DNA from 4 places in the Bradyrhizobium sp. 142 genome. Region 1 is predicted to be linked to each of the others. Evidence: predicted binding sites of a transcription regulator. Region 1 holds the regulator's gene; each other region holds the start of a gene.
What was found. The regulator LexA, encoded in region 1, represses DNA repair genes until DNA is damaged. The targets are predictions, from matches to a motif close to TGTTCNNNNTGTGTTCNG.
Positions count from the first base shown of each region.

Region 2: IVA82_RS20290 (single-stranded DNA-binding protein) is a predicted target of LexA. The motif match lies at 4,989-5,006, and genes of this name have one in related genera.
Region 3: IVA82_RS21395 (ribonuclease T2) is a predicted target of LexA. The motif match lies at 4,854-4,871, and genes of this name have one in related genera.
Region 4: IVA82_RS28350 (PA0069 family radical SAM protein) is a predicted target of LexA. The motif match lies at 3,995-4,012, and genes of this name have one in related genera.

Region 1 is NZ_JADPKQ010000118.1:40,552-47,723, reverse strand. It holds gene IVA82_RS12085 (GAF domain-containing protein) at 1-826, opposite strand, end outside; gene IVA82_RS12080 (hypothetical protein) at 1,047-1,481, opposite strand; gene lexA (transcriptional repressor LexA) at 2,048-2,749, opposite strand; gene glp (gephyrin-like molybdotransferase Glp) at 2,925-4,136, opposite strand; partial or broken gene IVA82_RS12065 (HAD family phosphatase) at 4,700-5,324, opposite strand; gene IVA82_RS12060 (alpha-hydroxy acid oxidase) at 5,339-6,466, opposite strand; gene IVA82_RS12055 (S41 family peptidase) at 6,772-7,172, shown strand, end outside.
Region 2 is NZ_JADPKQ010000222.1:16,630-23,801, reverse strand. It holds gene uvrA (excinuclease ABC subunit UvrA) at 1-2,743, opposite strand, end outside; gene IVA82_RS20300 (outer membrane protein) at 3,032-3,721, opposite strand; gene IVA82_RS20295 (outer membrane beta-barrel protein) at 3,951-4,712, opposite strand; gene IVA82_RS20290 (single-stranded DNA-binding protein) at 5,161-5,655, shown strand; gene gyrA (DNA gyrase subunit A) at 6,120-7,172, shown strand, end outside.
Region 3 is NZ_JADPKQ010000230.1:88-7,259, reverse strand. It holds gene IVA82_RS21430 (branched-chain amino acid aminotransferase) at 1-95, opposite strand, end outside; gene IVA82_RS21425 (MarR family transcriptional regulator) at 497-964, shown strand; gene IVA82_RS21420 (response regulator transcription factor) at 961-1,692, shown strand; gene IVA82_RS21415 (ATP-binding protein) at 1,718-3,106, shown strand; gene IVA82_RS21410 (DUF3617 family protein) at 3,274-3,804, opposite strand; gene IVA82_RS21405 (hypothetical protein) at 3,860-4,165, opposite strand; gene IVA82_RS21400 (hypothetical protein) at 4,348-4,812, shown strand; gene IVA82_RS21395 (ribonuclease T2) at 4,918-5,610, shown strand; gene rlmJ (23S rRNA (adenine(2030)-N(6))-methyltransferase RlmJ) at 5,824-6,684, shown strand; gene IVA82_RS21385 (cold-shock protein) at 6,935-7,150, shown strand.
Region 4 is NZ_JADPKQ010000311.1:18,354-25,525, forward strand. It holds gene IVA82_RS28335 (glycosyltransferase family 39 protein) at 1-1,183, opposite strand, end outside; gene IVA82_RS28340 (ribonuclease HII) at 1,393-2,241, opposite strand; gene IVA82_RS28345 (VOC family protein) at 2,319-2,774, opposite strand; gene IVA82_RS28350 (PA0069 family radical SAM protein) at 2,798-3,973, opposite strand; gene IVA82_RS28355 (phosphoketolase family protein) at 4,166-6,580, shown strand; gene IVA82_RS28360 (acetate/propionate family kinase) at 6,590-7,172, shown strand, end outside.

The DNA of each region.
Region 1 (7,172 bases):
AGAGATCGTCGTTGAGCGCGGGCATGCCGGTTGCCCAGGCTCCGCCGATGCTTCCTTCGCCTCTGACGATGGATTTCGTCGCATAGAGCGCGGCAAGGTCGGTCTGCGCACTGCAATCGCCGGCCCGAAAGACCAGCGCCGAACGGGCCGCGTCCGGCACCCAGATCTCGAAGCGCCGCGCAATCGGCGTGGCCTGCGCGGAAAGGAATGTCAGGACCCAGGTGTGGTCGGCGCCGGTCCGGTAGGGCACGCCGACGCCCAGGTTGATTCCGACCTTGGCGGCGTCCTCCCAGCGCAGGAAGCTTTTGGCGTCGTGCAGGTCCTTGATGATCAGCGGTGCGCCCGCTTTCCAGGTGCGTCCGGGCAGGCCGAAGCCGCGTGGAAATTTGGTGTGGCGCGAGTTGAACTCGAACATGTCCGCGGCGCCATAATAGCCGTCGACGAGCCCCATCTCGTGGGAGACGTCCGGATCGTTGTGCCAGAGCTCGATCGCGCCGACATGCGCCTCGTCGTCGCCGCAGAACAGCACCATGACGGCTTGCAAAAATTCGCCGGCAAACACCGGCACCGCCACGCCGCAGGTCAGCCCCGCCGCGATGGCCTGATCGGTCCGCTTGAAATACGAGTTGGCGAATTTGGTGAGGATCACGGGGTGGCCGCTGGACCAGGCCTTGCCTGGTAGGCCCTCGTCATATCCGAAGCGCAAGTTTTCGCTTACGGCCCTGAACGCGCACAGGCCTTCGCTGTAGAGGCCGCCGCCGAATTCCAGCCGCATGCGCGTCTGGTCAGGCACCCAGAGTTCAACGACGCGAATGAAGGTCTTCATCGAGCGTGCCCGCCGCCTCAAGCTGCATCAGCATCGGCCATTTGGCCACGGAGCGGGCGTTCAAAATTCAGGCAGGGCGGCCCAAACTTCGTGCGACGTGTACGGGCGGCAGGAGCCGCCCATCTGAATTCGAGGGCCGCAAAACACTCCATCTCGCCGGCCTCGGCCGGCGATGGCAATTTCAATCCTGGCCTCGACCTTGCGGCCGGGGACGGCAGTGTCAGCCGATCGGCAAGCGGGTGACGGTCGGCTGCCTGTCGGCGATGATCTGCGGCTTGTGCTCGCGTTCGCCGACCGGCTGGCTCACCGGCAGCTGCAGCACGGTTGCGCGCTGGCCTTCGACGAGTTGCGTGACCAACACGTATTTGCCGTCGGGAAATTCGATCGCGTCGTGGTGGCGATCGGGAATGTGCGAATCGATCTTGCCGAACTTTCCGACGCGCGAGTTGACGGTACGCGTCCAGATCCAGCGATTGTCGTAGCGGACGTTGTCGGCGAAGGCGAGCTCCGTTCCCGGCAGCAGGCAGACCGCGACGGAGAGATCGGCTTCGGAGGCGAAGCCGCGCGTCGAGGTGCCGCGGAAGGTTGTCGTGACGATCGTCTCGCCGACTTCGGCCGGGCGCGTCGCGACGGCATGCAGGCTGTAGTCACACATCGGGTGCTCCTCATTCGAAGATAGCAACCCGCGCCTCTTCTGAGGCGCAGGCCTCTATCAGAGTGGAAAGTACATAAGCATCTGCTCGGTTGTAGGCAAATCTGCGGCTCGCCGCCGCAGGCTGCGATCACATTATCTTTCCCGAATCCAGTAGGAACAAAGCCTGCGTCCGTGCATTTTGCGCGGACTCGAACGTCAGCGGCCCGCTGGTGCAGACCAGCCGGAATACGGCCAATTCGGCTGCGACGTTTGTTCGACCGCGCTGTGGGCATTGCGGAATTGCGTGCTCACCGCTGTCTCCTTGCGGGCATGATGATGCGACTGTGCGGCGACGGCTTGCGAAGCGGCGCCCCGATCAAAGCGGTCATGAGCATACTCAGAATGATCTTGCGCATGGTTGTCTCCTCGGTCTCACAAGGCCGCGAAGCGATGACTGCTTCGTGCGGCGTGCCGAGGATGTAGCGCTGGAGGGGTGGCCGGATCATCTGTGCAGAACCAGAGAGACCATCCAGCCGGAGCGGACAATCCGTCCGCTCCAATGGGTATCGCGTGACCGTCGGGTACGCTCAGTATTTCCGGTACAGCCCGATCAGCTTGCCCTGAATCTTGACCCGGTTCGGCGGCAGGATGCGCACCTCATAAGCCGCGTTGGCGGGCTCGAGCGCGATCGAGGCGCCACGGCGGCGGAAGCGCTTCAGCGTTGCTTCCTCCTCGTCGATCAGCGCGACGACGATGTCGCCGGTATCGGCAGTCTCGTTGCGCTGGATCAGCGCCATGTCGCCGTCGAGGATGCCAGCCTCGACCATCGAATCGCCGCGCACTTCGAGCGCGTAATGTTCGCCTGAACCGAGCATGTCGGGCGGTACGCTGATTGTGTGGCTGCGGGTCTGCAACGCCTCGATCGGCGTACCGGCCGCGATGCGGCCCATCACCGGCACGGCAACGGGGCGTTCACCGTCGTCCGTAGACGCGCTGGAGCTCGCGCGCACCTTGCCGAGATTGCCTTCGATGACGCTCGGCGTGAAACCGCGGCGGGTGCCGGCGGCGGCCTGGAGCTCGGGCAGCTTGATCACCTCGATGGCACGGGCGCGGTTGGGCAGACGCCGGATGAAACCGCGCTCCTCGAGCGCGGTGATCAGGCGATGGATACCCGACTTCGAGCGCAGATCGAGCGCGTCCTTCATCTCGTCGAAAGAGGGCGGCACGCCGCTTTCCTTCAAACGTTCGCTGATGAACCGCAGAAGCTCGTATTGTTTGCGCGTTAACATCTCGACCAAATCCCCCGGTTGATGTCGTTCGATTCCGAGACGGCGAATTCAGCGGCGAGCCGCTAGATGCTCGAAACAAATCATGAACGGACACTATATGTTCGATATGTGTTCCGCAACTGCTTAATTTACCGTGAACGCGACAAAGTTATGGAAACGCGTGCGGTCGGCGCGTTCAAGCCGGCAGCCGCAGCACTTCGCAAGGCATGCCCGCCTCGGCCTTCGGCGCGAACGGCGCGCGCACGAGAAGTGCCTGCGCCGCAGCCAGATTCGCAAGCAGCGAAGAATCCTGATGGTTGACGGGAAGGGCGACCAGCGCTCCGTCCTCCCGCACCTCCAGATGCGCGCGAAGATAATCCTCGCGCGCATCGTTGGAACCGACATCGCGGCCGAGCACGGCGCGCTCGCGGCGGTGATGAATCACTGAGCCGCCAGACAGCGCGCGAATCAGCGGAACCAGGAACAGGAACGCGCAAACGTAGGATGACACGGGATTGCCGGGCAGGCCGATCACGCGCATCGCGCCGAGCCGTCCGTGCATCATCGGCTTGCCCGGCCGCATCGCGATCTTCCAGAAAGCCATGGAGATGCCCTCGGCCTCCAGCGCCGGCTTGACCAGGTCGTGGTCGCCGACAGATGCGCCGCCCGTCGTGATCAGGATGTCTGCGCCGCTGTCGCGGGCGCGGCGGATGCCGGAGGTGGTGGCGTCCAGGGTATCCGCGGCAATTCCAAGGTCGATGGTTTCAGCGCCTTCGCTGCGCGCTAGCGCGTGCAGGGCGAAGCCGTTGGAATAAACGATCTGTCCGGGGCCGGGTGCGGTTCCCGGCATCACCAGCTCGTCGCCGGTCGCGAGAATCGCAATCTTCGGACGGCGGCGGACCGGAAGGGAGGGCTGATTCATGCCGGCGGCGAGCGCCAGATCTCGTTCGGTAAGGCGGGTGCCCGTCCGCAGCAACACGTCGCCCTCGCGAAAATCGACGCCGGCGGGGCGGATGTGACGCCCCACGATTGCGGCTTCCTTGATCGTGATGCGCTTGCCATCCGCGCCCGTATCCTCCTGGATCACGACGGCATCAGCGCCATCGGGAACGACGCCGCCGGTGAAGATTCGCACCGCTTCGCCTGCCCCGACCGTTCCCGCAAACGGGCGGCCCGCGGCGACCTCGCCGATCAGGTGGAGTTCTGCATCGATCTTTGCCGCATCGGCTGTCCGCACGGCATATCCGTCCATCGCCGACATCGCCTGCGGCGGCTGCGTACGCCGCGCCGCGACGTCGCGCGCGAGCACGCGATGGAAGGCATCGGCGAGAGGGATCACCTCTTCGGCCAGAGGCTCTGTCCCCGCCAGCACCGCTGCGAGCGCGTCAGAAACCGGCATCAAGACCACGGGGAAAACTCCTGCAGGGCACGGTCGGACGAAGAACGGCGAAGTTCTAGCCGAGCGCGAGCGCAGAGGCAAAACGACGGCGAGGCAGGATGAATCATCGTGCCTGACTTTGCCCGGTAAGAGTAGCCGTCAGGTCCGGCGCGGCATGATCCAGACGACGAGAACGACGGGGACCAGCGTGGCCATGGCAAGGACGAGAACGACCAGAGCCACGGCCAGCATCGATCAACTCCCTGTAGGCCCGTTGGAACGGACGTCAGGAGCTTGGAGACCCTGATCCTTGTCGGGCAGCGGATCCGCCTGAGACTTCAGATCGGCGGCCTTACTGATCAGCTTGGCCGAGAGCTCCGAGTCCGAGGTGGTTCTGGCGAATTCAAGAAGGAGAGAGGCCTGCTTGGTAAGGTAGGTCTTGCCCAACACGATGATGTGTCCGTCCGTAGAAATACCGACGGACTCAATAGTCCGGAGGCGGGGCTTCCGTTCCCGGAACTCCGTATAAAATTGCGCAAAATGATTTGGTTCCTCATTTGGGACAATTTGGTTCCGGGGAACCGGGTTCCCGATCAGATCCCCAAGGCCCTGAGCGCCTCTCCGACGTCGCCGGGCGGACATGACGTGTACCGCGGTCAATCCGCGTGCCCGCGCTCCCTCGACGTTTTCGGCGAGATCATCGAAGAACACAATGCGCTTTGCCGGCACGCCGATCGCAGCCACGACATGGTCGAAGGCTTCGGCATCGGGTTTGCGCAGGCCGATGCTGGACGACAGGTAGACCTCGCGGAAATGGCCGAGCAGATCGGCATATTCCTTCGAGAAGTAGTCGACATGCGGACGGTTGGTGTTGGAGAAGGCGTAGAGCGGCATCTGCGTGGCCGCGCGCGGCAACAGCTCTGCGATATCGGGCATCTCTCCTGCGAAGATCGCGTTCCAGCCCTCCAGGAACTGTGCGTCCGAAATGCCGATTCCGAGCGAAGCGCGCAGCGAGGCGAAATACTCCGCATCGCTGATCCTGCCGACCTCGTGCAACCGGTAGGCCTCGTCACGCACATAGCGCGCGACGATGGCCTCCGGCTGGCAGCCGGCATGTCCAGCCCAGCAGGCGATCGCCTTGGAGAAATCGATGTCGAGCACGACGCGCCCGAGGTCGAACAGAAGCGCATCCGCGCTGCCGGGAGAGAGTGGGGTCATTGCATCCTTTCGGGTCAGTAGCGATACGGCTCGACGTCGAACAGCGGGAACGCGCCGAACACGCTCGGTGCATTGGTGGCGGCCGCCGGGTGCAGGCAGGACTTGTTGATCTCGGCGAACGAGGTGGCCCCCAACAGGCCGAGGCAGCGTAGCACCTCATCCTCCAGCAGCTCCAGCATCCGCGTCACGCCGGCTTCACCGGCTGCTGCAAGTGCCCAGCATTGCAGCCGGCCGATGCCGACGAGGTCGGCGCCCGCCGCGATCGCCTTGACAATGTCGGTGCCACGACAGAAGCCGCCGTCGACCATGATCCTGGCGCGGCCCTTCACGGCCTCGACGATTTCGGGCAGCACATGCATGGCGCCGCGGCCGTGATCGAGCTGGCGGCCGCCATGGTTGGAGACATAGATCCACTCGACGCCATGATCGACCGCGATCTGCGCGTCCTCGGCGGTCGCGATGCCCTTGAGGATCAGCGGAATCCTGAACTTGTCCTTGATCATCTTCACGGTCCGCCACTCCAGACCCTTCTGGAAGTCGCCGCCGGTGGCGCGCAGCCGGCTCTCGCGAACGTAACGCTTGGCGATGTCGCGTTCACGACGGCTGTAATGGGCGGTGTCGACGGTCAGGCAGAAGCCGGCGTAGCTGTGCTTCACGGCGCGGCTGACGACATCCGCGACGAAATCGTCGTCGCCGCGGACATAGAGCTGGAACAAGCGCAGCGCATCAGGCGCGGCTTCGGCGGTGTTCTCGAGGCCGGGCTCGGAGACCGAGCTCAGCATGTGCGCCGCGCCAAAGGCGCCGGCGCCGCGTGCCACGCTGGCGGCGCCTTGGGGATCGAAGATTTCGAGCGCGCCGACAGGGGCCAGCACCACCGGAAGGCGCAGCTTGCGGCCGAACTGCTCGACGGAGCCGTCGACGTTGCGGACGTCGCGCAGCACGCGCGGCCGGAAGGCGATCTCGTCCAGCGCCATGCGGTTGCGGCGCATCGTGGTTTCGGTCTCGGCGGCCCCGACGATATAGTCCCAGGCGTTCTGGTTGAGGTTGGAGCGCGCCTTTCGAATGAGTTCGTGCAGGTTCTGGAACAGCTCATTGCTGGCGCCGAGTTCGACGTTCCGTTGCGGCCGGATCCCTTCGTTCATTGTTGTCCTCCCGAGAATTTGAAGCCTTATGCCATCGCCTATCCCGTCCGGGGCTCCAAAACTATCCTAAAATCGCATGGCTGTGAGGCGTGGGCCGGCCGGCCAATTCCGGCGTGCAAGAGGCGGTCCTCGAACGTTGCCAAAAGTTTAGGTCGGGGCGAAGGGATTTTTGCGGCGTACCCGCCGGGCGGGCTCGCCGGCCTTGAAGAAACCGGAATGGTATTGTGAGAAACGGGCTGGATCGCCATTTGCATGGCGGCTCCCAAGCTCCAACAGAACCGCTAAGCAAAAAGGCCAGTCCACCCATGCGGAAAACCCTGCTGTTCCCACTGGGCGCGCTCACCGGCGCGTGTCTGACCCTCCTCGTATCCGGTCCGCATGGCGGACTCTGGGCGGCACGGGCGGCAGTGAGCGCGAACGACGCCTATTCACAGCTCAATTTGTTCGGTGAAGTGTTCGAGCGCGTGAAAGCGACCTATGTCGAGAAGCCCGACAATTCCAAGCTGATCGAAGGCGCGATTACGGGCATGGTGACCTCTCTCGATCCGCATTCGCGCTACATGAACGACAAGGCCTGGACCGAGATGCAGGAGACCACCTCCGGCGAATTCGGCGGGCTCGGCATCGAAGTCACCATGGAGGAGGGCCTGGTCAAGGTCGTTTCGCCGATCGACGACACGCCGGCGTCCAAGGCCGGCATCATGTC
Region 2 (7,172 bases), on a different contig from region 1:
CCAGCTCGTGCAGCACCTCCAGCAGCTTCTTGACGTCGTGGAAGTGCAGGCCGGTGGTCGGCTCGTCCAGGATGTAGAGCGTGCGGCCGGTGGCGCGCTTCGAGAGTTCTTTCGCCAGCTTGACGCGCTGGGCTTCACCGCCCGACAGGGTCGTCGCCTGCTGGCCGACGTGGATGTAATCGAGGCCGACGCGGTGCAGGGTCTGAAAGGTCTCGCGCACGCGCGGCACCGCCTTGAAGAACTCGGCAGCTTCCTCGACGGTCATGTCGAGGACGTCGGCGATGCTCTTGCCTTTGAAGAGCACTTCGAGCGTCTCGCGGTTGTAGCGCTTACCCTTGCAGACGTCGCAGGTGACGTAGACGTCGGGCAGGAAGTGCATCTCGATCTTGATGACGCCGTCGCCCTGGCAGGCTTCGCAGCGGCCGCCCTTGACGTTGAACGAGAAACGGCCGGGCTCGTAGCCGCGCGCCTTGGATTCGGGCAAGCCGGCGAACCACTCGCGGATCGGCGTGAAGGCGCCGGTGTAGGTCGCAGGATTCGAGCGCGGGGTGCGGCCGATCGGCGACTGGTCGATGTCGATGATCTTGTCGATGTGCTCGAGGCCTTCGATGCGATCGTGGGGCGCGGCGCCTTCGCTGGCGTTGTTCAGTTTGCGGGCGATGGCGCGGTACAACGTGTCGATCAGCAGCGTTGACTTGCCGCCGCCGGAAACGCCGGTGACGCAGGTGAACAGGCCGAGCGGAATCTCCGCGGTGACGTTCTTGAGGTTATTGCCGCGCGCGTTCACCACCTTGATGGTGCGGCGATGGTTTGGCGGGCGCCGCTCCGGCACCTCGACCTCGAGCTCGCCGGTGAGATATTTGCCGGTGAGCGATTTCGGGTTGCGCATGATCTCGGCAGGCGTACCCTCGGCGATGATGTTGCCGCCATGCATGCCGGCGCCGGGACCGATGTCCAGGACATGGTCGGCGAGCAGGATGGCATCTTCGTCATGCTCGACGACGATCACGGTATTGCCGAGATCGCGCAGGCGCTTGAGCGTATCGAGCAGGCGCGCGTTGTCGCGCTGATGCAGCCCGATCGACGGCTCGTCCAGCACGTATAGCACGCCGGTCAGGCCCGAGCCGATCTGCGAGGCGAGGCGGATGCGCTGGCTCTCGCCGCCGGACAGCGTGCCGGAGGAGCGCGAGAGGGTGAGATAGTTGAGGCCGACGTCGAGCAGGAAGGTCAGGCGCTCGCGGATCTCCTTGAGGATGCGGCCGGCGATCTCGTTCTGCTGGGTGTTCAGCGCCTCCGGCACGGTCTCGAACCAGGCGCCGGCGCCCTTGACCGACAGCTCCGAGATGTCGCCGATATGCTTGCCACCGATCTTGACGCAGAGCGCCTCGGGCTTCAGCCGAAAGCCCTTGCAGGCCTCGCAGCGCACGTCGTGGAAATACTTCGCGAGCTCCTCGCGCGCCCACTCGCTCTCGGTCTCGCGATAGCGGCGGTTGATGTTGGTGATGACGCCCTCGAACGGCTTCTTGGTGTCATAGGAGCGCACCCCGTCCTCGTAGGAGAACTTGATCTCGTCCTCGCCGGAGCCATAGAGGATCGCGTCTTTCGTCTTCTTCGCAAGATCCTTCCACTTGGTGTCGAGCGTGAACTTGTAGTGCTTGCCGAGCGCGGTCAGCGTCTGCACGTAATAGGGCGATGACGACTTGGCCCAGGGCGCGATCGCGCCCTTGCGCAACGTTACATCCTTGTCGGGGACGACGAGATCCTCGTCGACATGCTGCTCGACGCCGAGCCCGCCGCAGGCGGGGCAGGCGCCGTAGGGGTTGTTGAAGGAAAACAGTCGGGGCTCGATCTCCGGAATGGTGAAGCCGGAAACCGGGCAGGCGAACTTTTCCGAGAACAGCATGCGCTCGGGACCGCTCTTGTCGTGGATCTTTGCGGTCTTCTTTTTCTCTTCCGCAGGCGCCGCCGCTCCCGGCGCCTCGGCGAACTCGACGACGGCGAGGCCTTCGGCGAGCTTCAGCGCGGTCTCAAAGCTTTCGGCGAGGCGCTGGCCGATGTCGGGCCGCACCACGATGCGGTCGACGACGACGTCGATGTCATGCGGGAATTTCTTGTCGAGCGTCGGCGCCTCGGCGAGCTCGTAGAAGGTGCCGTCGATCTTGACGCGCTGAAAGCCCTTCTTGAGCCATTCGGCGAGTTCTTTCCGGTATTCGCCCTTGCGGCCGCGCACGACCGGCGCGAGCAGATAGAGGCGGGTACCCTCGGGCAGCGCCAGCACGCGGTCGACCATCTGCGACACGGTCTGGCTTTCGATCGGCAGGCCTGTGGCGGGCGAGTAGGGCACGCCGACGCGCGCCCACAACAGGCGCATGTAGTCGTAGATCTCTGTCACCGTGCCGACGGTCGAGCGCGGGTTCTTCGAGGTCGTCTTCTGCTCGATCGAGATCGCCGGCGACAGGCCGTCGATTTGGTCGACGTCCGGCTTCTGCATCATCTCAAGGAACTGGCGGGCATAGGCCGAGAGCGATTCGACGTAGCGGCGCTGGCCCTCGGCATAGATGGTGTCGAAGGCGAGCGAGGATTTGCCGGAGCCGGAGAGGCCGGTGAACACCACGAGCTTGTCGCGGGGAATCTCGACGTCGACATTCTTGAGGTTGTGCTCGCGCGCGCCACGGATCGTAATTGCGCGCAGGCTTGAGCCCGCGTTCTGCTGTTGGCGCTTCGCCTTGATCACTTCATCCATCCTGGTGGTCCTCAAGGAATCCCAAAGGCGCGCGATCGCGCCAACGAAAAAGGCGCGCTTCGCCCGGAACCGGGATCGGCGCCGATGGGTATGGTCAGCGAACGTAGGAAGAACGGCGACGGATTTCCAGTGGGGTTTGCGAATCGTCAACGGATTGTTGGCGCGCTGGCGGCATCTGGCAGCAGCAGGGCCTGGAACAGTCCCGAAGAGCCGCTGCGGCGCCGCGCGAAAACAAAAAGGCCGGCGCAAGGCCGGCCTTTCGTAACGCGATGGCGTTGGAAGCGAAGATCAGTACTTCGCGACCACCGGGCCCCCGAAGTGATAGTTCACGCCGACCTGCACGGTGTGGAAGTTGAGCGTGCCGGTGGGCAGGGCGCCAGAGAAGTAGGTCTCGCCGCCGAGGCTGCGATAGAGGTACTCGCCCTTGACCGACCACTGCGGAGCGAAGAACGCTTCGACGCCCGCACCGACGGTCCAGCCGGAGTGCCACTTGCTGTCCGAGGCGGTCACGCCGAGCGCGGAGAGGCTGAGCTTGTTGTCGATCCAGGCGTAACCGCCGGTGCCGTAGAACAGGACCTGATTGACGGCGTAGCCGATGCGGCCGCGCACGGTGCCCATGGCATCGGTCTTCGAGCTCAGTGTGGTGGAGACAACACCGAAGCCGGGGACAGCGACGGGGCCGGTCGCCGAAGCGCTGACGTCAGCCCAGGCGCCATCAGCCTCGACACCGAACACGACGTTGCCGGTCTGCCAGTTGTAGCCGGCAGTGCCGCCGACGAAGCCGCCCTTCATCTTCGGGTCGCCCGAGCCGTTCTCCCAGGCGCCGCCGCCGACGATACCGAGGTAGAAGCCGGTCCAGTTGTAGACCGAGGCCACAGCCACCGGAGCCTTGGTGTAGGGGCGAGCCGCGAGATCGGCCGCCGAAGCCGGAGCGGCGAGTGCGAACAAACAGGCCGAAGCCAACAAAACTTTTTTCATTTTCAACTTAATCCCAGTCCCAGTTTCTATTGTTGCCTTCCGCGAGCGGAAAGACATCGGACGCTGTGGTCCAACTGAGGTCGTGCATACACCGTTGAAGCCGCAAGTTGTGTACCCGAAAAGCCACGGTATGCTGAAAGGTAGTGCTGGCTGCCCTATTCGTGCCGCCTGTGCAGCAAAAAGGCCGGCGCGAGGCCGGCCTTTGATCGTGAGCAGTATCAGAGGGATCTCAGTACTTCGCGATCACCGGACCACCCCAGCGATAGTTGACGCGGATGAGGCCCATGTCGACGTCCTGACGGATACGCTCGGTCTGAACGAACGCACCGCCAAACGTGAAGTCGACGTTACGATTGCCGAGGAAAATGTGATTGTACTCGAAGCCTACAGACCAGTTCGGAGCGAAGCCGAACTCGAGGCCCGCACCAACGGTGCCGCCCCAGCGGGTTTCGCGAGCCGAGCCGAACACCGTACCGGCACCTACGAACCCTGGTGCGACGAGAAGGTCATATTTGTCGTTAACCACCGCAGCGCCGCCCTTCACGTAGAGCAACACATTGTTCCAGGCATAGCCAACCTGGCCGGTTATCAGGCCGAAAGCATCGATTCGCGTACGATCCTGCTGAAACGCTAGAGTCGGGCTGATGTTGTCTCCGCGGAAGTCAGCCCAGTTGCCTTGGCCTTCGACACCGAACACCCAATTCGCGGACTGCCAGCGGTACCCGATCTGGCCACCGACTGTGCCGCCGGTCGCGTCATGGCAGCCATCGGTGACGAGAGCGCCGCCTGCGGGAGGCACAAAGTCCCAGCAGTTGCGGCTCGAGCCGCCACCGCCGTTGATGCCGATGTAGAAGCCGCTCCAGTCATAGATGGTGGCGACCATCGGCGCCGGAGCCTTGGTGTAGGGACGCGCGGCGAGATCCGCCGCGCTGGCGGGAGCCGACAGCCCCAACGCCACCGCACCGATTGCACCAAGTAAAATCTTGTTCATTGCAAGTCTCCCCATTGTCGTCCGCTTCTCGAGACCCTCGAAGCGGCGGATCAGGCGCAACGCCCATGAATTAACTGCGAGGCAAGGCTAACCCAATCGAGTGGCAGAGTCCGTTCCCGAAATGCAACAGTCGTGGGACATTAGAGACACCTCTAACTTGATGAATGTTAAGTTGTTTTGCTCGTTTGCGGGAACCCAAAAAGGTTCCATTCGGCGCCGTGAATTTTTTCGGTCACGGGGCAGCCATAGCGTCCTGCATTCGCGCATCAACCTCCGAAGAACAAATCTGGAACAGAATTCAGATCGGTGCTATATGTGGGGATAACCTGAGGGGATACGGGCTGATCGGCCCCTGCGAAGCGTATAGGGTCCACGACAGGGTAGCGGCGGAGCGCGGGCGCGCGGCCCGGCCTTTTGAATTCAGTGGCATTCGGAGTGGAGAGCGGCGATGGCGGGAAGCGTCAACAAGGTCATTCTGGTCGGTAACCTCGGCAAGGATCCGGAGATCCGGCGCACTCAGGACGGGCGGCCGATTGCGAATTTGAGCGTTGCGACCTCGGAGACTTGGCGCGACAAGGCGACCGGCGAGCGCAAGGAAAAGACCGAGTGGCACCGTGTCGTGATCTTCAATGAAGGTCTGTGCAAGGTTGCCGAACAGTACCTGAAGAAGGGCGCCAAGATTTACGTCGAGGGCGCGCTTCAGACCCGCAAATGGACCGACCAGAGCGGTGTGGAGAAATACTCGACCGAGGTGGTGCTTCAGGGCTTCAACTCGACCCTCACGATGCTCGACGGCCGCAGCGGTGGCGGAGGCGGCAGCTTTGGCGATGAGCCGGGCGGCGATTTCGGCTCCTCTGGTCCCGTCAGCAGCGCGCTGCGCCGCCCGGTGGCCGCCGCTGGAGGTGGCCGCAACAGCGACATGGACGACGATATCCCGTTCTGAGGCTAACGCAGGGGCATTCCTCCTCCGGCTGCCGCGCGTAGAACGACAGGAGTTCGCACCAATTCGCGGGTGAGGTGTGGTTTTCGGGCTAGCCTCATCCCTTGCCTCAGTTTGACGCTGGATGAGGCTTGTGCCCGCTGCCTGAGGCCGCTGGGCCACAGCGCCATTCGCCATAGCTCCATCCGCGGCGTGAGCGCGACCATCACCGGATCATGATCTTGCTCGCGTTTGGTGGTGGCGGGCCTGGCCGCGCCGGGGCCACGGCCCATCATGCACGGCGTGATTTTCAGGGTGTGCCGGGCAGCTCCGGACGATCCGTTCCAGCCCGCTGAATGCCGTGGCGGGGAGCGCGTAAGTCTCTGGAAAAACAGTCGGAAAAAGCGCTTCCCTGAACTTCGCAAGGGTGGTTATGAGGGCTTCGATGCGCTATATGATTCCCAGATAAATACTCACCGGATTCCCCTTTGGCTGACGACGACAAGAAGCCCGGCGACCAGCTGGCGCAACCCTCGGACATTCGCCCCGTCTCCATCTTCGAGGAGATGAAAAAGTCCTACCTCGATTACGCCATGAGCGTGATCGTGGCGCGTGCGCTGCCCGATGCCCGCGACGGACTGAAGCCGGTGCACCGCCGCATCCTGTACTCGATGCACGAGCAAGGGCACACGCCAGATAAGAAGTACGTCAAGTCCGCCCGCGTGGTCGGCGACGTCATCGGTAAGTATCATCCGCACGGCGACCAGTCGATTTACGACGCGATGGTCCGCATGGCGCAGGACTTCTCGATGCGCGTGCCGCTGATCGACGGTCAGGGCAATTTCGGCTCGGTCGATGGCGATCCGCCTGCCGCCTATCGTTACACCGAAGCGCGTCTCACGCGATCCGCGCTGGCTCTGTTGGCCGATATCGACAAGGACACCGTCGATTTCCAGCCGAACTACGATAACAACGAGACCGAGCCGTCGGTTCTTCCGGCCAAGTTCCCGAACCTTCTGGTCAACGGCGCGGGCGGCATCGCAGTCGGAATGGCCACGAACATTCCGCCGCATAATCTCGGCGAGGTCATCGATGCCTGCGTGGCGCTGATCGACAATCCCGCGCTCACCATTGACGAGCTGATCAACATCGTTCCCGGACCGGATTTTCCAACTGGCGGCGTCATTCTCGGACGCGCCGGCATCCGCGCCGGTTATCACCTCGGCCGCGGCTCGGTGATGATGCGCGGCAAGGTCACGATCGATACCATTCGCAAGGAGCGTGAGGCGCTCATCGTCACCGAAATTCCGTACCAGGTGAACAAGGCGACGATGGTGGAGCGCATCGCCGAGCTGGTCAAGGAGAAGAAGATCGAGGGCATCGCCGATCTGCGCGATGAATCCGACCGCGACGGCTTCCGCGTCGTCATCGAGCTGAAACGCGACGCCGTGCCCGACGTGGTGCTGAACCAGCTCTACAGATTTACGCCGCTGCAGACGAGCTTCGGCGTCAACATGGTTGCGCTCGACAGCGGTCGGCCG
Region 3 (7,172 bases), on a different contig from region 1:
AAGACCCGCCCGAAGCCGGGGTCCGCCAGCTTGGCCACCCGGTCCTTTTCGGAAGTCGGATTTGCTGCGGGCTGGATGTCGAATTTCATGCTCATGTCCTTGGCTCCCGCTGTCCGGATCGGCGCTGTTCTGGCCCTGCCTACCCTGTTTCGGGTCCGGCTGATTTGATTAGGTTAGTGGCCGGACCACCGCCAGCCTTGTTACGGCCGGGTTCCGTGGCCAGCATGTCGCCGAGGACATGCTTTTGCGGAAGGCGGAAGTCCAGTATGTTTTATCGAAATGCCGCTCGACAATCGTGATCCGGCCGTCGCCGGCTGTCCGGCTCTCTCCGGCCGCTCTTGAAGATGTCGCCCGAGGCGAAACGATCTAAAATTTCGTACGGGCCAATCGTTTTGTAACATTGAACCCAAGATACGTCAATATGCCTGACATAAATTTCGCGACTCCCCCTCAAGACGCTGCCGAGCCGCGGCCGGCAGCAGGCGATGGAGCCAATTTGCGCTGGGATATCATCGAGCTGTTGTTCTTCGCTTATCGCGATTTCGTCGGCGATCCCGACCAGGAGCTGGAGGCTTTCGGCTTCGGCCGGGCCCATCACCGGGTCATGCATTTCGTCTACCGCTATCCCGGGCTCAAGGTCGCCGATCTGCTCGACGTCCTGCGCATCACCAAGCAATCGCTCGGCCGGGTGCTCAAGCAGTTGCTTGACGAAGGCTACATCGTGCAGAAGACCGGCGACAACGACCGCCGCCAGCGCCTGCTCTATGCGACACCCAAGGGCGAGGCGCTGGTGCAGAAGCTGGCCGGCCTACAGACCACGCGGATCACCAAGGCGCTGTCGGAAATGACGCCGCAGGACGCCGAGACCGTCAAGCGCTTCCTGCGTGCGATGATCGACCGCGACGATCCGGACAAGGTGCTCGAGACGATCTTCGCCACAGTCAACCAAGACGCAAAGGAGTGACCGTGCCGCTCGCTGCCACGCTCGCCCGCCCGCCGGTGCAACCCGCCGACGATGCCCCGCATCTGCTGCTGGTCGACGACGACCGCCGCATCCGCGATCTGTTGTCGCGCTTCCTCGCCAGCGAGGGCTATCGCGTCACCACCGCCGCGAGCGCCGGCGATGCGCGCTCAAAGCTGTTGGGCCTGCATTTCGACCTTCTCATCCTCGACGTCATGATGCCCGGCGAGACCGGCTTCGATCTTGCGCGTTTCATCCGGATGTCCTCATCGGTGCCGATAGTGATGCTGACGGCGCGGCATGAAGCGGAAAGCCGCATCGAGGGCCTGCAAATCGGCGCCGACGATTACGTGGCAAAGCCGTTCGAGCCGCGCGAGCTTGCGCTGCGCATCAACAACATCCTCAAGCGCGCCGCGCCGCCGCCGCAAGCCGCAACGGTGGAGAAGATCGCGTTCGGCCCCTACGTATACCATCTCGATCGCGGCGAACTGCGCCAGGGCGAAGAGGTCATTCACCTCACCGACCGCGAGCGCGAGATGCTGCGGATTCTCTCGGAGACGCCGGGCGAGACCGTGCCGCGCAGCGCGCTCACCGGCAATGGCAGCGTCAATGAGCGCGCCGTCGACGTGCAGATCAACCGCCTGCGACGCAAGATCGAGAACGACCCCGCCAATCCGCTGTTTCTGCAGGCGGTGCGCGGCATCGGCTATCGGCTTGTGGCCTCGCCCTAGAGTTCAAAGCAGTGAAGCGCGAGCGATGAGCACGATCGATACCGGCCTGACGCTGCTTAAAAGCGCCGCCGGGCGCGTCTCCGCCGCCAATGGCTGGATGGGCAACGCGTTCAAGGGCTGGATGCCGACCGGCCTCTATGCGCGTGCGCTGCTGATCATGATCGTGCCGATGGTGGTGCTGCAATCCGTGGTCGCCTTCGTGTTCATGGAGCGGCACTGGAACACGGTGACGCGCCGCTTGTCGGCCGCGGTGGTGCAGGACATCGCCGCTCTGATCGACGTCTACAAGGGCTATCCGCAGGACAAGGACCGCGACCAGATCCGCCGCATCGCCCAGCAGCGCCTCGGCCTCGTGGTGGATTTCCTGCCCGCCGGCGATATGCCGCCGCCGGGGCCGAAGCCGTTCTTCTCGCTGCTCGACCAGACGCTGTCGGTGCAGCTCGGCCGCCAGATCGGGCGGTCGTTCTGGATCGACACCGTCGGCCGCTCCAATCTCGTCGAGATCCGCATCCAGCTCGACGACGCGGTGATGCGCGTGTTCGCGCAGCGCAGCGCCGCCTATGCCTCGAACTCGGAGATTTTCCTGTTCTGGATGGTCGGCACGTCCTCGATCCTTTTGATCGTCGCGGTGCTGTTCCTGCGCAACCAGATCAAGCCGATCCTGCGGCTTGCGGACGCCGCCGAAAGTTTTGGCAAGGGTCGCGAGGCACCGAACTTCCGCCCCAGGGGCGCCCGCGAGGTGCGGCGCGCGTCCGTGGCCTTCCTGGAGATGAAATCCCGCATCGAGCGCACCATGGAGCAGCGCACCGCGATGCTGGCCGGCGTCAGCCACGATCTGCGCACCATCCTGACCCGGTTCAAGCTCGAGCTGGCGCTGATCGGCGACAGCCCCGAACTGGAGGGCATGCGCAAGGACGTCGACGAGATGTCGATGATGCTGGAGGATTACCTCGCCTTCGCCCGCGGCGATTCCGGCGAGCAGTCGCAGCCGACCGACATGGCCCAGGCGCTGGAAGAGCTGCGCAGCGATGCCGAACGTCACGGCCACACCGCGACCGTGACGTTCCACGGCCTGCCGGTGGTCACGGTGAAGCCGGCCTCGTTCAAGCGGTGCCTCGCCAATCTCGTCACCAACGCCGCGCGCTACGGCAAAAGCATCGCCATCGCCGGCCAGCGAGATCACCGTTATTTAACCGTCACCGTCGACGACGACGGGCCCGGCATTCCCACCCATTTGCGCGAAGAGGTGTTCAAGCCGTTCCTGCGGCTGGACAACGCCCGCAACCAGGATGAAGGCGGCACCGGCCTTGGCCTTGCTATCGCCCGCGACATCGCGCGCTCCCACGGCGGCGACATCACGCTCGGCGACAGCCCGATGGGCGGCTTGCGCGCGAGTGTGAGGGTCCCGGTGTAGCCCGCTTCTTCCTTCTCCCCTTGTGGAAGAAGGTGGCGCGAAGCGCCGGAAGACGCAAGAGATTTGCGCGTGGAGAGAAGCCCCTCACCCGTCTCGCCGCTACGCGGCGAGCCACCCTTTCCCCACAAGGGGGAGAGGGAGACAGCGCAAACAACGGCCACTGCCACCTACTTCGGCAGCAGCGCCTTTAGCTTGTCGACGTCGCGCACATTCATCTTGAATCCGCCGGGCATCACGATGTCGCCGGGCTTCTGGTCCGCCTTGCAGGCGCCTAGCCACTTGGCCTCGAGCGTCATGGTCGTATCGCGGCCCGCCGCGCCGACAGCGCCGCCTTGCGCGTGCGAGGAGGTCTTGACCGTGTAGGCCGAGTTGAAATCGCCTGTGATCTCGGCATGCGAGGTGGTGCTGATGCCGGCGACGTTGCACTCGGAATCGCTGACATAGCCGGTCGCGGTCTTCTTGATGTCCTGCTTGGCGCAGATCTGCTTGGCCATCGGGGAGACGTTGTTGTTCATCTCCTTGTCGACACTCTCGTCGGTGCAGTGCTGCATGGTCATGTCCGGCATCGCCGAGCCGGTTCGGACCATCTTCAGCTCCCACAGGCCGGCCTTGCGCACCGGCAAATCGTCGGCGCGTACCGCTCCGGACGACACCACGAGGCAAACGGCCGAACCGAGCAAAGCGAGCTTGCGCGTCACGCGAGAGGCTCCCGGCTGAGATGAGGTGACGTTATCTTGGCGTTAGAGAACCGCCTCAGTAGAGCGTGCGGATCGGCTGGTCGGCGGCACCATATGGCACCCAGCGGCAGGAAAACGAGATGTAGCCGCCGTCATAGCCCTGCACCGCGAGGAATTTGGCCACCTTGCCGTACCGCGCGCAGTGATCGACCGCGACCTGCCGGGCGTCGACCTGCGTCGCCATCGAATAGGCGATGATGCCGCCGGTGTCATTGCCCTTGAACGGCGGCACCGGAAGGATATCGGCACGTGCCGACTGGCTCGCCAACGCACCCGAGACAGCTAGGCTGGCAAGAAGGCCCGCGGCCGCAATGATTCGCATTCCCGTCACTCCAATTGGTTGGAGACAGCTTACGGTGCCGGCGCGGCGCTGAAAAGAACGGAAGGCCCCTCTGCCGTGCCATCGCGGTCAACTCGTCGGCAAGTGTTGCCGCGCTGCACTTGACCTCACCCGGCCTTCGCGGCACCGTCCGTCCCTCGCAGATCATGCTGTCTGGATTATCCATGCGCGCCCTTTCGTCCCTGACATCGCTCCGCTTTGCCGCTTTGCTCGGCCTCATGCTCGGGGCGCTGTCGCTCAGTGAGGCCCGGGCCGCCAATCCACTGGAGCTGAATTTCTGGCTGAGCGGACCGCGCTATGACGGCAACGTCGCCGATTGCGACAAGGCGCTGCCGGCCATCGCCACCCAGTTCTGGGAGAAGGAAAGCTCGTTCTGGAATTCCTCGTTGAAGATCACCGGCTTCGCTGCCGTTCACGAGACCGCGTTCCGGCCCTGGCAATCCGACAATATTCCGCGCCGCTACTGCACGGGCGAAGCCATGCTCAATGACGGCAAGATGCGCAAAGTGCACTTCTCGATCATCGAGGACGGCGGCTTCGCCGGCTACGGCAATGGCGTCGAATGGTGCGTGGTCGGGCTGGACCGCAACTGGGCCTACAATCCGGCCTGCCGGGCCGCCAAGCCCTGATCCGTGCACGGCCCGCCACGGACGGCGCGCCCCTCGAAATTTGTTCTTGAAATGTTCCTATCGCCTGCTAGGCTGGCTTGCACAGTCTAGTTGAGGGGCGTCGCCATGTTTCATTCCAGATTGCGTTCGTTTTCCCGCCTGATGATGTCGCTCACCCTCGCTGCCGGGCTGGTTGCGCTCGCCGGCGGCGCGCGCGCCCAGGACAAACGGCAGAATGCGCCGGGCGAGTTCGATTTCTACGTGCTGTCGCTGTCCTGGTCGCCCTCCTTCTGCGAAGAAGCCGCCGAACGCGGCGGACGTTCGCAGATCCAGTGCGGCGGACGGCCATATGCCTTCGTGGTGCACGGCCTGTGGCCGCAATATGAAAACGGCTTCCCCGAATACTGCCAGCGGCCGGCGCCGCGGCTGAACCGCAGCATCGTCTCCTCGATGCTCGATCTGATGCCTGCACCGGGCCTCATATTCAACGAATGGGACAAGCACGGCACCTGCGCCGGGCTCACCGACCGCAACTATTTCGAGACGGTCCGAAAGGCCCGTGCCGCGATCAAGATTCCGGCCGAATATCTCGACCTGTCGCAGGCCAAGACGGTGGCCCCGGCCGAGGTCGAGGAGGCCTTCATCAAGGCTAATCCGGGCTTGAGCAATGCCGCCGTCTCGGTCACCTGCAACCGGACGCGGCTCTCCGAGGTCCGCGTCTGCCTCAGCAAGGACCTGCAATTCCGCGCCTGCGAAGAAAACGATCGCCGCGCCTGCCGCCGCGACCAGGTGACGATGCCGCCGATCCGGGGTGGGTAGAGCGCTCTCAGCTCGTCATTCCGGGGCGCGCGCGACTTGTCCGCCGAAGCTCGAAGAGCGAAGGCGGAAGCGCGAGATGTGATGCGCAATTGCGCATCTGAGAATCCATCTGTCCGCATTGCCAGTGGCAAAATGGATTCCGGGCTCGGTGCTGCGCACCGCGCCGGAATGACGGGAGTTACTTTCATCGCCTGGATGTCGTAACTCTTGGCCATGAATTACCGCCACGCCTACCATGCCGGCAGCTTCGCCGATGTCATCAAGCACATCGTGCTGGCGCGCATCCTGACCTATCTGCAGGACAAGCCGGGCGCGTTCCGCGTCATCGACACTCATGCCGGCGCCGGCCTCTACGATCTCGAAAGCGACGAGGCGCGGCGCGGCGGCGAATGGCTGACGGGTATCGCACGGTTGATGCAGGCGCGCTTGTCGAACGAAAGCCTCGCGCTGACCAAGCCCTATCTCGACATCGTCCGCGCCTTCAATCCGAAGGGCGAGCTCAGGGCCTATCCGGGCTCGCCGCTGATCGCACGCGGCCTGATGCGGCCGCAGGACCGCCTCGTCGCCTGCGAACTCGAGCCAAAGGCGCGCAAGGCGCTGATCGGTGTGCTGCGGCGCGACGAACAGGCCCGCGTGGTCGATCTCGACGGCTGGGTCGCGCTGCCGGCATTCGTGCCGCCGAAGGAGCGGCGCGGGCTCGTGCTGATCGATCCGTCCTTCGAGGCAAAGGACGAGTTCGAACGGCTTGGCGAGGCCTTCTCCACAGCCTTCGCGAAATGGCCGACAGGTATCTATGTAATCTGGTACCCGGCCAAGAGCCGCCGCGCCACCGATGCGCTGGCGCAACTGGTGGCGCGGGCCGCTGCTGCAGCAAAGCCGCCGGGCAAATGCCTGCGGCTAGAATTCAGCGCGGCGCCGCAGGTTGACGGCGCGGCCCTCACCTCCACCGGACTGCTGATCGTCAATCCGCCCTATACGCTGCATGGCGAGCTCAAGACGATCCTTCCCGAACTGGAAGTACCGCTCGGCCAGGGCGGCGCGGCGCGCTTCCGGTTGGACGTCCCAAAGCCGTAAGGCTCCGGCATTCTTGGGAAAAATATGCAGTAGCGGTAGTCAATTTGCAAAGAACCGTATTATGCTGTTTCCGTGACTGGCTTTACGTTCCGCTTCCGCGAATGGTTGCGGCGGAGTGAAGGCCTAAGAAAGATCCAGTCGGACCGAATGGTCTGCCCAAGGATGGCCAGCTCCCGGGCTTCGTAAGGCCCGGTCATGCCGTGACGTGCGTCTGCGTCGCGGCGGAGGAGCAATGAGGGGGAGTTTCCCGATGGCCATGACGGGAACGGTCAAGTTCTTTAACGGCGAGCGCGGCTACGGCTTCATCAAGCCGGACGACGGCGGTCGCGATGTCTTCGTTCACATCACTGCTGTGGAGCGAGCGGGACTGAAGGACCTTGCCGAAGGACAGCGTATCACATTCGAAGTCGAACCGGACAAGAAGGGTAAGGGCCCGAAAGCGGTCAACCTGGTCATCCTCGCCTAGCGAGCCTGACGATCGGCATAGG
Region 4 (7,172 bases), on a different contig from region 1:
AGCTCTCGTCGAAGAAGTCCGAGATTTCGCGGGCCGGCATCGAGGTCGCGATCTCGCCGGTGCCGGTCCAGGGCAGCAGCAGGGATGCCAGCACGACGCCGGCAGCCGGCGCCGCCACGGCGGCAGCCCACACCATGCGCAGCAACCGCGCGCGGCGCATCGCGATGAGATCGCCGGCCGCGACGACCATGGCAAGCCCCGACATCAGCAGCACGGCGCCGGCACCGCCGACGACGCCGTCGAGCCCGAACAGGCCGGAGATGACGACCCCGCCGAGCGCCGGCGCAAGCGCGAAGAAGTAGACGAAATTGCGCGCGAGCGGCTCGACCCGCGGCCGGTAGATGATCGGTGCCTCGTCGCCCTTGCCGGCGAACCAGCGGCTGTTGAGGAAGGCCAGGACCGGGATCGTCACCGCGCCCAGCACGAGGCCGCCGAGCAGCCAGGCCGCGTTCAGCGCGCGGCCATTCAATTCCGAGTGCTGCGGCAAGGCCGGCACGGTCAGCGTCTCCGCGCGCATCACCCAGATGGCATAAGGCAGCACCAGCACGGCGACCACGACCAGCGCATACAACGGATCGAGCGCCCGCAGCGTCCTGCGCCCGCCGGCGGTCGTGAGCGCGAAGATAACAAGCAGCAGCAAGAGATAGATCGCCGCGGGCGTCGTGAGCAGCAACAGCCCGGCTTCAATCGACCAGGCGAACCAGCCATTGCCGCGGCGCTGGCCGATGAGTTGCCAGGAATGCAGCAGGAGCAGCGCCCAGAGCGGGCGCGCCAGCACCAGCGGACCGAAATCGAGCGCGGAGGATGAGAAGACCAGCAGCGTCATGGTCAAGAGCACGGCGAGCACCGCCTGCTGGGCGCCAATCACCGCGCGCGCCAGATGATAGAGCGCGACGAAGGTCGCGATCTCGCACAGCTCGGCCAGCACATAGACGCCGAACATGTGGCCGCCGGCAGCGCGATAGGCGATGTCGGCGAGCCAGACGGCCAGAGGCGGGCCGAGATCGGTGCCGACCTGGTATTCGCGGCCGAAGGCGAGCAGGGTCGCGAGGTTGCCGGGCGGGCTGCGGTAGAACACCAGCGCCACGAACAGCCACATCGCAGCCTGCAACAGCACGGCGATCCACACGATCAGCCGCGGCCGGGCGCGAATGAGCTCGATGACCAGGGAGGTAAACCGCATGCAACGTCCGAAAGATGCAGCCAACCCGTGCAGCCGGCCCTATTGCTCACGACTGTTTTGATAGAGGGCGCTGCGCGTCGTGGCAACGACCGTCTGCCGGTCATGCCCGGGCTTGTCCCGGGCATCCACGTTCTTCGGAGCAGGCGGCAAAGACGTGGATGGCCGGGTCAAGCCCGGCCATGACGATGCGGAAGCTGCGGGACGAGACCCTAGAGCCTCGCTGAAGCGTCGATTTCGACGTCCGCTTCCAGCTCCGCGTCAACCTCGGTCACCGCGAACAAGTCCGGGATCGGCTCGACGGTCCAGGGCATGTGCTTGGCGCGGGCGGCGACGACGGGGGCGAAGAAGCTGCGGTGGTGGACGGAGGGGCCGAGGCGGTCGAGCGCGTCGAGGTGGTCCGGAACGGCGTAGCCCTTGTGCTGCTCGAAACCGTAGCCCGGGCAGTCCTGCGCCAGCGCGCACATCAGCCGGTCGCGCGTCACCTTGGCAATGATCGAGGCCGCCGCAATCGACAGGACGATGCCGTCGCCGCCGATCACAGCCTCGCAATCGCACGCCGTATCGAGCCGGTCGCGGCCGTCGACGAAGACGTGGCGGGGCGCCTCGGGCAGCGCGCCCACCGCACGCTTCAAGGCCCACAGCGAGGCCCGCAGGATATTGTCGCGGTCGATCCGGGAGCGCGAGGCGACGACGACGGAGACCTGCGCGGTCGCGCAGATCTTGTCGAACAGTCTTTCGCGCTCTTCCGCCGTCAGCCGCTTGGAATCGTCGATGCCGCGCGGGATACGGGCGGGATCGAGGATCACGGCGGCCGCGACCACCGGCCCGGCGAGCGGCCCGCGGCCGGCCTCGTCGCAGCCCGCCACCGGCCAGACCCCGCGCTTGATCAGCGCGCGCTCGCGGCGGAAGCTCGGCGGGGCGATGGCGATAATGCCCGTCTTGGCTGCGCTCTTGCCGGCCTCGGTCTTGCTGGCCTCGGCCTTGCCAACCGTGGTCTTCGCAGGCTTCCGAGGCGTGGCCTTCTTGGCCGGCTTGTTGGCGGACTTGTCCCGAATCATGGCCGGGATCCTGCGCAAGCGGTCGGGTCCGCGCAACAGGGAACCCCGGACAATTCCCGTTATTCAAGCGGGCAGCGTTAGTCCGTCAGATGCACCCGCCGGTCCTGGCCGACATCAATGCCAGGCGCGACCACGACCTCCCAGGGATGACCATCGGGGTCGGCGAAATAGCCGGAATAACCGCCATAGTTGGTCTCATGCGCCGCTTTTAACAGCGTCGCACCCTTCTCGACCGAGAAGGCCAGCACCGTGTCGACCTCCTCGCGCCTCCGGCAGTTCCAGGCGAGCGTCATCCCGCGGAACGTTGATGACCTCGGCTGGTCCGGCAAAGTCACGTCAGCCGCGAGTTGATCCCAGGGAAACAGCGCGAGCACCGGACCGCCGGTGTCGAAGAACGCGACGGCCTCGCCGGTCGCCTTTAGTCGGCGCGAGAAACCGAGCGCGTCATAAAAGGCAATGCTGGCGCGGATGTCGCTTACACCCAGCGTGATGACGGTCAGCCGCGGCACCGGCGTCGGCAATTCCTTACTCATGATACGCCTCGTGCACGTTCCCTCTAGAACAGGCTGAGCTGATCGCCGTTCCGCTTCGGCCTGGCAAAATGATCCGTCGTCAGCTTCGCGCGCCGTTTGTTGAGGCCGAGCCTGTCGCAGGCGATCTCGAAGCGGCGGCCGATGGTCCAGGCCATCGGGCCGGTGCCCTTCATCCGCTCGCCCCATTTCGAATCGTAGTCGCGACCGCCGCGCATGTCGCGGATCAGGGTGAAGACGTGGCGGTAGCGGTCCGGATAGTTCGCCATCAGCCATTCGCGGAAGAGATCGCGGACTTCGAGCGGCAGCCGCAACAGCACGTAGGAGGCCTCCTTGACGCCTGCATGGGCCGCTGCATCCAGGATGCGCTCGATCTCGGAATCGTTCAGCGCAGGGATCACGGGCGCGACCATGACCGTGGTCGAAATGCCCGCATCCGACAGCTGCTTCAGCGCTTCCAGCCGCTTCGGCGGCGTCGAGGCCCGCGGCTCCATGGTGCGCGCCAGGTTCGGATCGAGCGAGGTCACCGAGATCGCGACCTTGGCGAGGCTGCGCTTGGCCATCCGCGCGAGAATATCGATGTCGCGTGTCACCAGCGCCGACTTGGTGACGATGCCGACGGGGTGGCCGGCACGCTCCAGCACCTCCAGAATGCCACGCATGATTTTGCGCTCGCGCTCGATCGGCTGATAGGGATCGGTGTTGGTGCCGATCGCGATCATCCGCGGCTCGTAGCCGGGCGCGGCGAGCTCCTTCTCGAGCAGCGCCGGCGCCTCGGGCTTGGCAAACAGTTTTGACTCGAAGTCGAGCCCCGGCGACAGGCCGAGATAGGCGTGCGTTGGCCGTGCGAAGCAATAGACGCAGCCATGCTCGCAGCCGCGATAGGGATTGATGGAGCGGTCGAAACCGATATCGGGGGACTCGTTGCGAGTGATCACCTTGCGCGAGGTGTCGAGCCCGACCGTGGTCTTGAACGGCGGCAGCTCATCCAGGCTCTGCCAGCCGTCGTCGAAGGCGACGCGCGCCTCGGCTTCGAAGCGGCCGCTGGCGTTGGATTGCGCGCCCCGCCCTCGCCTGCGCTCGCGGTCGATCGCGACGGCAAGCTCGGGGAAAGCGGCAGGAATATCTGAAGGCGCACCCGCCGGCTCGGAGGGCGCCGTGACCGGCGGGTGCTTGAGGGCACGAGAGGATGCTCGACTCATGAAGCCAAGATAGCATGCGGCAGGAACAAATCAAGAACGAGAACGCGAAAACAACCCCACGCACAGTAGCGCTGCCCAATGTTCGGGCGCGCGCCTTTGACCTCACGCAACATCCAGGTCCGGCGATCCGGCAGGGATCGATCGCGCCGGAACATGGTTGGTGACGATCGCTGGGTGAAAGTCGGCAGGAACATGACAAATCAACGACAATCGGCCGCGGCGAGCAGCGACCTCGATCTGCTCGATCGCTACTGGCGTGCCGCAAACTACCTCTCCGTCGGCCAGATCTATCTCCTCGACAACCCGTTGCTGCGCGAGCCGTTGCGGCCCGAGCAGATCAAACCGCGTTTGCTCGGCCATTGGGGTACGACGCCGGGGCTGAACTTCATCTACGCCCATCTCAACCGCGTCATCCGCACGCTGGACCTCGACATGATCTATGTCTGCGGTCCCGGCCATGGCGGCCCGGGCATGGTTGCCAACACCTATCTCGAAGGCAGCTACAGCGAGATCTATCCCGACATCGGGCGCGACACGGACGGATTGCGCAAGCTTTTCCGGCAGTTCTCCTTCCCCGGCGGCATCCCGAGCCACGCCGCGCCGGAAACGCCGGGCTCGATCCACGAAGGCGGCGAACTCGGCTACGCACTGGTGCATGCCTATGGCGCGGCGTTCGACAATCCCGACCTGATTGTCGCCTGCGTCATCGGCGACGGCGAGGCCGAGACCGGGCCGCTCGCGGCGAGCTGGCACTCGAACAAGTTCTTGAACCCGGCGCAGGACGGCGCGGTGCTGCCGATCCTTCATCTCAACGGCTACAAGATCGCCAATCCCACTGTCATGGGGCGGATGCGCGACGCGGAGATCCGCGAGCTGTTCCGCGGGCTCGGCCACGAGCCGCTGTTCGTCGAGGGCGACGATCCCAAGCTGATGCACCGGACCATGGCCGATGCGCTCGACGTCGCGCTCGCCAGCATCCGCTCGATCCAGCAGCACGCCCGCGACGGCCGCAAGGCGGTCGAGCTGCCACGCTGGCCGATGATCGTGCTGCGCAGCCCGAAGGGCTGGACCGGCCCCAAGGAAGTCGATGGGCTCAAGGTCGAGGGCTTTTGGCGCGCCCATCAGGTGCCCGTCTCCTCCTGCCGCGAGAATCCAGCGCATCTCAAAGTGCTCGAAGACTGGATGCGCAGCTACGAGCCGGAAAAGCTGTTCGACGCGAACGGCGCGCTCGCCTCCGAGCTGCAGGCGCTGAATCCCGAAGGCAACCGCCGCATGGGCGCCAATCCGCACGCCAATGGCGGGCTGCTGAAGAAAGAGCTGAAGCTGCCGGACTTCCGCAGCTTCGCGGTCGAGGTGCCCCGGCCTGGCGGCGTCACCGGCGAAGCGACGCGCGAACTCGGCAGATTCCTGCGCGACGTCATCCGCCTCAACGCACAGGAGCGCAACTTCCGCATCATGGGACCGGACGAGACCGCGTCAAACCGGCTCGACGCGGTGTTCGAGGCCACTGAACGCGTCTGGATGGAGCCGACCGAGCCTTACGACGTGCACCTCGCCCAGAACGGCCGCGTGATGGAGGTGTTGAGCGAGCATCTCTGCCAGGGCTGGCTCGAAGGCTATCTGCTCACCGGCCGGCACGGCTTGTTCTCCTGCTACGAGGCCTTCATCCACATCGTGGATTCCATGTTCAACCAGCACGCCAAATGGCTCAAGGTCACGCGCGATCTGCCGTGGCGGCGCCCGATCGCATCGCTCAACTATCTCCTGACCTCGCATGTCTGGCGCCAGGACCACAACGGCTTCAGCCACCAGGACCCCGGCTTCGTCGATCTCGTCGCCAACAAGAAGGCCGATATCGTCCGCATCTACTTTCCGCCGGACGCCAATACGCTACTGTGGATCGCCGACCACTGCCTGCGCACTTATAACCGCATCAACGTCATCGTTGCCGGCAAGCAGCCGGCGCCGCAATGGCTCTCGATGCAGGACGCCGCCACCCATTGCGGTGCCGGCCTCGGCATCTGGACATGGGCGAGTACCGAAGACGCAACTCGCGAGCCCGACGTGGTCATGGCCTGCGCCGGCGACGTGCCGACATTGGAGACGCTCGCCGCCGTCGACCTGCTGCGCAAGGCGCTGCCCGAGCTGAAGATCCGCGTCGTCAACGTCGTCGACCTGATGACGCTGCAACCAAAGGAGCAGCATCCGCATGGGCTGTCCGATCGCGACTTCGACAGCCTGTTCACGCGCGACAAGCCGGTGATCTTCGCCTATCACGGCTATCCCTATCTGATCCACCGGCTGACCTATAACCGCACCAATCATGCCGGCATGCATGTGCGCGGCTTTGCCGAGGAAGGCACCACGACGACGCCGTTCGATATGGTCGTGCTCAACGAGCTCGACCGCTTTCATCTGGCGATCGAGGCGATCGAGCGTGTCCCTGGGCTCGCGACCAGGGCCGCGCAGGTCAAACAGCAATTCCGCGACGCGCTGATCGCGCATTCACACTATGTGCGCGAGCACGGCGAAGACATGCCGGAGATTCGCGACTGGGTCTGGCACAACAGCGCGGGCGGCAAGACTCCGGCCGAAGCAGGCAATTGACATCAAGCCATGTCCGACGCGGTCCTCGCTCTCAACTCTGGTTCGTCCAGCATCAAGTTCGGCCTGTTCGAGCTGTCGGGGACCGATCCCGCCTTGCTTTGCAAGGGGCTGCTCGACGAGCACGAGACGACGCCCCGGCTCATCGTGAAGAGCCCGGCGGGCGAGGATCTCTTCGAAAAGCAACGGACAGGATCAGATACCGACAGCGATCATCTGTTCGCCGACGTGCTCGCCTTTATCGAAGGGCATTTTGGTGGTCGCCACTTGCGTGCCGTAGGCCATCGCATCGTCCACGGCGGCCCGGACTATTCCGGTCCGGCCGAATTGACGGAAGATGTCTACGCGAAGCTTGAAGCGCTGACGCCGCTGGCGCCGCTGCACCAACCGCTCTGTCTCGCGCCTATCCACACCATCCAGGCGATCCGGCCTGCGTTGAGGCAAATCGCTTGTTTCGACACCGCTTTCCACCATGGTCTGAGGCCGCCGGCGAGCCGCTTCGCCATTCCGAAGCGCTATGAGGAGCGCGGCATCCGCCGCTACGGATTTCACGGCCTCTCGTTCGAATATGTCGCAGGACGTCTGGCCGAGATCG